Regions from separate parts of the Acidovorax sp. GW821-FHT11A03 genome, predicted to be linked through region 2. Evidence: predicted binding sites of a transcription regulator. Region 2 holds the regulator's gene; the other holds the start of a gene.
The links. The regulator FNR, encoded in region 2, switches genes on or off when oxygen is low (the NO sensors DNR and NnrR bind a similar motif). The targets are predictions, from matches to a motif close to TTGATNNNNATCAA.
Positions count from the first base shown of each region.

Region 1: a site for FNR is predicted at 1,158-1,171, ahead of ubiM (5-demethoxyubiquinol-8 5-hydroxylase UbiM). Genes of this name have one in related genera too.

Region 1 covers NZ_JBXASG010000004.1:584,049-588,280, forward strand. The annotation lists gene ubiM (5-demethoxyubiquinol-8 5-hydroxylase UbiM) at 1-1,064, opposite strand, end outside; gene AC1RVY_RS13110 (hypothetical protein) at 1,261-1,692, opposite strand; gene AC1RVY_RS13115 (alpha/beta fold hydrolase) at 1,924-2,841, opposite strand; gene AC1RVY_RS13120 (TetR/AcrR family transcriptional regulator) at 3,092-3,697, opposite strand; gene AC1RVY_RS13125 (acetoacetate--CoA ligase) at 3,804-4,232, shown strand, end outside.
Region 2 covers NZ_JBXASG010000003.1:403,572-407,803, reverse strand. The annotation lists gene AC1RVY_RS09155 (sulfite exporter TauE/SafE family protein) at 1-94, opposite strand, end outside; gene hemN (oxygen-independent coproporphyrinogen III oxidase) at 100-1,482, opposite strand; gene fnr (fumarate/nitrate reduction transcriptional regulator Fnr) at 1,669-2,391, shown strand; gene AC1RVY_RS09140 (hypothetical protein) at 2,457-2,750, opposite strand; gene AC1RVY_RS09135 (FixH family protein) at 2,802-3,083, opposite strand; gene ccoG (cytochrome c oxidase accessory protein CcoG) at 3,156-4,232, opposite strand, start outside.

The sequences.
Region 1 (4,232 bases), on a different contig from region 2:
CCGCGCGCGGCCAGCAGGGCGGCGGTCAGGCGCTCCACGCCGGCCAGGCCCAGGTTGTAGCCGTGGGCCGTCACCGGGTGCATGCCCACGGCCGCGTCGCCCAGCAGCGCGCAGCGGTGGGCGGCAAAGCGTTCCGCGTACACGGCCACCAGCGGGTAGGCGTGGCGTTCTCCGTCGAGCTGCATGGGCCCCAGGCGGTTGTCGAACTGCGCTCGCACCTGGGCGGCAAAGGCGTCGGCGGGCAACGCCATCAGCGTGGCGGCATCCGCAGCGCCTGCGGTGACCACGACCGAGCACAGGTGCGGGCTGCCGGCCGTGCCGGCTGCATCTGCGGCATCCACCGCATCCGGCAGGGGCAGGATGGCCAGCGTGCGTTCGTAGCCGAAACACTCGTGCGCCACGCCGCCATGGGGCCGGGCATGGCGCATGCGGCAGACGATCACGGTGCGGCCGAAGTCCGCCATGCGCGCGCCAATGCCCAGCTGGCGCCGCGTGACCGAGAAGCGGCTGTCCGCCGCGACCAGCAAGGGCGCCTGCAGGCGCTGGGGTGAAGGGGCCTCCGCGTCCGGGGCCGTGTCTGTGGGGGCGAGCAGGCGGTACTCCAGCTCGGCATGCGTGGCCAGGGTGGCCACGCGCGTCACCTGGGCGCCGGTGACGATGCGCACGCCGGGCGTTTGCGCGGCCACCGCATAGGCGGTGCGGCGCAGCGCGTGGTTGGGGACGATGAAGCCCAGCGCCCCGTGGCCCGAGCGCTGGGCGTCGAGCTGCAGCGCGCTGCGCTGGCCGAGCGGCCCGTCATGCACCTGGGCCTCGCGGATGGCGCCGGTCTCGTGCGGCGCCAGTTGCGCCCAGGTGCCCAGCCGCTGGAGCGTGGCGCGGCTGGGGTGGGTCAGCGCGATCTCGCGGCCGTCGGGCGCGGGGGCGGCCAGCGCGGCCTGGGGCTGCTGCTCGACCACCGTGGCCGTGAAACCGGCGTGGGCCAGGGAAATGGCCAGCGACAGGCCCGCGGGCCCCGCGCCGACGATGAGGACATCGCTGTGGGAGGAGGAGAAGGAGGAAGTCATGGCAGGAAAAGGCAGGAGGTGGACAGCCTGGTACGCACCCCCGCGACCGGAGGGGATCGCCTGCCATTGTGGATGCGCTCCGCGCGCCGGGGGTTGCCCTGCGTCAAGTGTGCGCGCAGGATATGCTATTAAATATATAGCTGTCGGCGCTGATGTATCCAGCGCTAGGGGCCCCAAAGACCCCAAGGCCCGTGGATCAGGCCCGGGCCGGCTTGCGCGGCGGGCGCTTGGCCGCTTTCTTCTTTCCGGCGCCGCCGGCAGGCTTGCCGCGCAGGTGCAGGCCCCAGGTGACCAGCAGCCACAGGTACGACGCCAGCACGCTGTAGGCCGCCACGGCCGCCAGCGACAGGGGCGGGGCGGTGATGGAGCGCGGATTGGCCATGGTTTCCAGCAGCTGGCGGGTGCCGGCGCCCAGCACGGCCTCGCGGCTGCCCGAACGGGCCATGCGCGCCGCCATGAAGATGAAGAACTCCATCAGCAGCGCGCCGATCAGGAAACACGCCAGCAGGGCCAGCAGGTGCGAGAACGCGCGGCGGTCGCCCTTGGCCAGGAAATAGAAGGCCGACACCAGCACCAGCGCGGGCAACAGCAGGGCCAGGGCGGGCCAGGCGGACAGGAGAGCGTGCATCGGAGACAACAGGTAGCGGCGTGGGGCCACCGGTGGCAGGCAGCACACCGGTGAATCATCGGCAAGAGCGGCCCTGGGGGCACGCACGACTGCGGATGATAGGCGCTGGCCGCGTCCTGTTCGCCTTGCGGCTGTAACTGTTGGCGACACCGCGCGGCGGAGCGCCGAGCCACCCCGCACCGCCCGCTGCGCCGCGCGGCCCCCCGCCGGGCCCCCTGGCTCCCGGGCCCGTCAGCGTGGATGGCCCGGGCCCGCCACGAAATCGGCCACGGCCGCCAGCACGCCATCCTGCTGCAGGATCTTGCGGTGGCCCAGCCCTTCGGTGGCCAGCAGCGTGGCGCCCGGAATGTGGTCGCGGTAGGCCTCGCCATCGGCAAAGCGGTTGATGCGGTCGCCCCGGTCGTGCACCACCAGGGTGGGCAGCGCGATGCGCGGACCCACGGCCGGGGGCTCGAACTGGCGCATCAGGATGCCCTCGCGCGCCTCGATGCGCCGCTGCATGGAAGCGCGCGTGCGCTCCGACAGGCCGAACACCTGCGCGAACAGGCGCGTGTATTCGTGGGGCGACGCGGGCGGCGCCAGCAGCACCAGCCGCCCGGTGGCCAGGCCCCGGCTGGCCGCATGGGCCGCCGCGTTGGCCGCGAGCGAATGGGCCACCACGGCGCTGGGCGCCGAATCCTGCGCATGCAGGCGGGCGGTGGCGTATTCGATGGCGCGCGCGAACTGCGGCAGGTTGCTCACGCGGCCCCGGCTGCCGCCGTGCGCGGGCAGGTCCACCAGCACCGGGCGCAGGCCCCGCGCGGCCAGGGCGCCGGCCAGCGGCAGCATCTGGCGCGCGTGGCCGCCCCAGCCGTGCAGCAGCAGCACCGTGGGGCCGTGCGGCTGGGCCTGGGGCAGGTAAAGCGTGATCTCGGCGTCTTCGAACGGCCAGCGTTCCGGGCGCCAGTGGCCGGGCGGCACGGCGCTGCGGCCCGGTTTGCGCAGGGGCAGGGGCGTGCCGAAAAGGCGGTAGGCCGCGCGCACGGCCAGCGCGGGCCACAGGCGCTCGGTGGTGCCCAGCGCCACGCGCAGCAGGCGCATGCCGGGGTGTTCGCCGTAGAAGCTGGACGTGGCCTGCAGGGCGGTGGAGGAGGAAGGGGAGGCGTTCATGGGGGGCTCCGGAAAGGGAGGGAATGGGGGGCGGACGCGGTGGACGGTCAGTAGAAGATCCAGTCCCGGTTGCTGCGCGGAAGGCGGGCGAGTGTCTGGCGCAGCGCCCGGACGGCGCCCGCCGCGGCCACGATGGCGGCGATACCCAAGATGATCAGCATGGTGGTTCCTTTCTTCGCACGGTTGTGCGAAATTGGGGCAAAGAAAAACAAGAGGCATCCATCGCGCAAGAACAAGCGGAGGGGGAGGATCAGGCGGTCTGATAACTCTTGACGAGGCGCGCCCAGGACGCCTCGGTGCGCTGCACTGCCTGCGGATCGCGCAGGAAGCGAACGTCGTGCAACAGGCCCATGGCCATCGCATAGATCTCGCCCACCAGCTGGTCGGGCGGGGTGTCGGGGGGCAGGTGCCCGGCCTCGATGGACTGGATCACCGTGCGGCGCAGGGCCGCGCGCCAGCGGGTGATCTCGGCGTGCAGCAGGTCGCGCAGCTCGCCGTCGCGGTCGTCCAGCTCGAAGGCGCCCGCCGTATAGATGCAGCCGGTGAAGGCCTCCACGTCGCGCGTGCGGGCAATCCAGCGGCGCACGATCTCGTTGAGGCGTGGCAGGCCCTTGGGGTGCTGCATGGCGGGCACGAACACATCGGCCAGGAAGCGGCGGCCAAACTCCTCGATCACCGCCTTCTGCAGCGCCTCGCGCGAGCCGGCGCGCGAGAACACGCCGCTCTTGGACAGGCCCACGCGGTCGGCCACCGCCTGCAGGGTGATCGACTCCAGCCCCTCGGCCGCGGCCAGGTCCAGCGCCGCGCCCACGATGGCCGCGCGGGTGAGTTCCGATTTCTGGGTCTTTGCATCCATGGCGCTAATTTAGCACGATTGTGCGAAATTCGGAATTCCCCCTGCTGTCAAGCGGGTGACGGGGATGGCTGGCCTGCGCCCCGTGCCGCTGGTACGCTGCGTCGCCATGGAGACAACACACAACACCCCGCCTTTCATTCCCCAGATCCGCCTGTACCAGGACTGGCTGCGCGACCAGCGCGGGCTGCAGTTCGACAGCTACGACGCCCTGTGGCGCTGGTCCACCACCGAGCTCGATGCCTTCTGGCAAAGCGTGTGGGACTACTTCAAGCTGGAGTCGCCCACGCCGCACACCGCCGTGCTGGGCCAGAACACCATGCCCGGCGCGTTGTGGTTCCCGGGCGCCCAGGTCAACTACGCGCGGCAGGCGCTGCGCCATGTGGACGCCGCGCACGCGGCCGGTCTGCCGGCCATCATCAGCCGCAACGAAAAGGGCCACCACCGCGAAATGAGCTGGCCCGAGCTGCGCCGCCAGGTCGCGTCGCTGGCGTTGCACCTGAAGGCCCAGGGCGTGGAGCCGGGCGACCGCGTGGCC
Region 2 (4,232 bases):
CCACGGCGCCACAAGGTGCCGAGCACATGGCCAGGCAATGGGACCCGCCAACGAGCCCCATCAACAAGGCAGTCGAGGCAACCGTTGCAAGCATGGGATTCAGATGATGCGTGAAAAACGCGCGCGGTTGCGGTCTGCCTGCAGATATCGGTCGAAAACCATGGCGATGCCGCGCACGAAGAACCAGCCCATGGCCGTGACCTCGACACCGTCGGGCCTCACCTTGACCAGCCCCTGCTCGGCCATGGTGTCGAGTTGCGCCAGTTCGGCGGAGAAATAGTGCCGAAAATCGAGGAGCCAGGCCTGCTCCATGGGCTCGAACAGCAGTTCTCCCTGGCACATCAAGGACATGATGACGGCGCGGCGCACGAGGTCGTCCCGCGTCAGGGCCAGGCCACGCACCACGGGCAGACGCCCCTGGTTCAGCAGGTCGTAGTACTCATCCAGGGTCTTGGCGTTCTGGCTGTAGGTGGCGCCGACCCTGCCAATGGCCGACACGCCCAGGCCGATCAGGTCGCAGTCGGGCTGGGTGCTGTAGCCCTGGAAGTTGCGGTGCAGGCGGCCCTGCCGCTTGGCGACGGCCAGCGAGTCCTCCGGCAGCGCGAAGTGGTCCATCCCCACATACACATAGCCGGCGCCCATGAACGCGTCGAGCGAACGGGAGAGCATCGACACCTTGCCGGAGGCTGCGGGCAGTTCGGCGGAGAGGATGCGGCGCTGGGGCTTGAACCGCTCCGGCAGGTGGGCATAGGCATACAGCGCAATGCGATCAGGCCGCAACTGAACCACCTGCGCCAGCGTACGGTCGAACGACTCCGGCGTCTGGCGCGGCAACCCGTAGATCAGGTCCACATTGATCGATTCGAAGCCGAGCGAGCGCGCGGATTCCACCAGCGAAAACACCTGTTCGGCGGGCTGGATGCGGTGCACCGCCTTCTGGACCTCGGGGTCAAAATCCTGCACGCCAAAACTCAGCCGGTTGAATCCAAGCTCCGCGAGCACGGCAAGCCGGTCGGCATTGACGGTACGGGGGTCCACCTCGATTGAGTACTCCCCGCCCGGCGCCAGGGTGAAGCTGCGCTGGAGCATCGCCATGAGTTCCCGCAAGCCATCGTCCGACAGGAAGGTGGGGGTGCCGCCGCCCAGGTGCAGCTGGCTCACCACCTGACCCGTGCCGCAGTGCGCCGTGTGCAGATCGATCTCGCGGCTGAGATAGCGCAGATAGACTTCAGCCCGGTCGTGGTGCTTGGTGATGATCTTGTTGCAGGCGCAGTAGTAGCACAGCGACTCGCAAAAGGGGATGTGCACATACAGGGACAAGGGCAGCGCCTTGGTCAGGGTGCCCATGCGGCGCTGCTCGAGGGCGAGGGCGTAGTCCTCCTGGCCGAAGGCTTCCACAAACCGGTCGGCCGTCGGATAGGAGGTATAGCGGGGGCCTGGTACGTCAAAACGGCGCAGCAGGTCAGGCGAAACAGCGGTCATGGGGCGAATCCTTGCGTACACCTTGACTGTGCCGTAAGCTGCTCCCCATGTCCTTGACATGAATCAAGTGATGGAGTGGCCGGAACAGCGACAATTTGATGCATGTCAGTCGCCTGCCCGCCCTCCAAGAGACTCCCTCTTCGGCCATCGGGCGGTATGCTCGAAACCTAACTCCGCCCTGTGCCTATGAACCCGCTCACCATCAAAGTCGCCTGTTCCAATTGCAACCTGCGCGAGCTGTGCATGCCGGTGGGCCTGAGCGAAGAGCAACTGCACCGCATCGACGAGGTCGTTGCAGTTCGCCGCAAGGTGAAGCGCGGCGGCACGCTGTTTCGCAATGGTGAGTCGTTCACCTCGCTTTATGCCATCCGCACCGGCTTTTTCAAGACCTGCGTGGCCACCGAGGACGGACGCGACCAGGTCACGGGGTTCCAGATGGCGGGCGAGATCATCGGCCTGGACGGCATCGTGAATGATCACCACACCTGCGATGCGGTGGCCCTGGAAGACGCCGAGGTCTGCGTCATGCCGTTTGACCGCATCGAGGAATTGTCCCGCGAGGTCACCGCGCTGCAGCACCACGTGCACAAGATCATGAGCCGGGAGATCGTGCGCGAACACGGCGTGATGCTGCTGCTGGGCAGCATGCGGGCCGAGGAGCGCCTGGCAGCGTTCCTGCTCAATCTGGTGCAGCGCCTGCACGCCCGCGGATTCTCGCAGTCCGAGCTGGTGCTGCGCATGACGCGCGAGGAGATCGGCAGCTACCTGGGCCTCAAGCTCGAGACCGTGAGCCGCACCTTCTCCAAGTTTGTGGAAGAAGGCATTGTCGAAGTCAAGCAGCGCCATGTCCGCATCCTCGAGACCGACGCGCTCAAGCGCATCGTGAACAACCAGTCCGCCTGCCACTGAGCAAGGCGAGCCAGGTCCGCCCGTCCCGGCAACGCCTTGCCACCGGAGCCCGGCCGGTGCGCTGTTCAAGGGCAGGATGATGTCTTTCGGCAATCATCAGGGCGCTCGCCTTCAGGCACGGGGCAGCGGTTGAGTTCAAAGGGCGACATTGCCAGCAGCGTGGTCAACGCGCTGGAGGCCATGGTGATGGCCCAGAACGCAAAGAACGCGAGCGTGTAGACGCCCTGGCGCGACAGGGCCAGCGGCTGCCCGAACCAATGCAGGTCCTGCGGGTCCACCATCGCAAAAACCAGCATCTCCATCGCGCCCGCCATCAGAAAGGCGGGCCATGCAATCCACATCAGGCGTTGCGTCCACATCGGGGTTGTCTCCTGGTAAGGCCGCGCAGACCCGCTGCTCGGCCAGGGGTTTCAGCGTGGCTGGTCCTGAACCGGTGTCGCCGCGTGGTTGCGGCCCTTCATGGCCGGGGCCAGGCTCTTCTCCGGAGCCTCCAGCGTCTTGTTGATTTCGATGCCCTGGCGGTAGTAGTCCTCGGCGACCACGGGGTCTGGCCGCGAAATCGCCAGCCACAGCGTGACAAAACCCGCCACGATGACGATGGCAGGGCCGGCGATGATCAGCCAGACGTGGCCGAATTTCCACCAGGGCGCAGCGGTGGCGGGGGCGGAGCCGATGGCTGGATTGGATGGCATGGGTGCTTGCTCCTCAAAAATCTTCTCGGTCATACAAAGTCCCCGGTGCCGTGCACCGGGGTGCACGTCGCCTCATCGGGGCACCAGGAATACGGACTTCTCGGTCACATGGGCCGCAGCGCCCACCGCCTGCACATCGAACTGCACGGCATGGGAGCCCGGGGGCGCGGAGCCATACGGTATCTGCAGGCGCACGGCCACCCACCGGGACTCCGCGGGGCCAATGTCCACCTCGGCTTCAGAGGCCACCTCCAGCCCGTCCAGGCCGCGGGCGCCGATGCGGTAGCGCTGGGGGCCTTCGGTGGCGTTCATGATCTGCAGGCGGTAGATATTCTCCAGCTTGCCGCCCGCCACGATGCGCGACAGGGCCGCGCGGTCGCGCACCACATCCACCTTGAGCGGCGTGCGGGTGACCAAGCTGGCCATCATGCCCACGCACAGTGCCACCAGCACGGCGGTGTAGATCAGCACGCGAGGCCGCAGGACGCGCCGCAGGATCTGCGACTGGCTCCAGCGCTGCGCCACGCCGTTCTGCGTGGAAAAGCGGATCAGCCCCCGGGGGTAGTGCATCTTGTCCATCACCGTGTTGCACGCATCCACGCACAGTCCGCAGCCAATGCACTCGTACTGCAGGCCCTTGCGGATATCGATGCCCACGGGACACACCTGCACGCACAAGGTGCAGTCAATGCAGTCGCCCAGGCCCTTGGCCTTGTGGTCGATCGTCTTGTTGCGCGGGCCGCGCGGCTCGCCGCGTTCCACGTCATAGCTCACGATCAGGGTGTCCCGGTCGAACATCGCGCTCTGAAAGCGCGCGTAGGGGCACATGTACTTGCACACCTGCTCGCGCATGTAGCCCGCATTGCCATACGTGGCAAAGCCGTAGAACAGCACCCAGAATATCTGCCAGTTGCCCTGCAGCGCCAGCAGTTCCGCGCCGAGCTCGCGGATGGGAACGAAATAGCCCACGAACGTGAACCCCGTCCACAGCGCCACGGTGATCCATACCACCTGTTTGAGAAACTTCTTGCGGATCTTCTCGAAGGTCCAGGGCCCGTTGTCCAGCCGCAGCCGGGCACTGCGATCGCCTTCGATCTTGTGCTCGATCCACATGAACATTTCGGTGTAGACCGTCTGGGGACAGGCGAA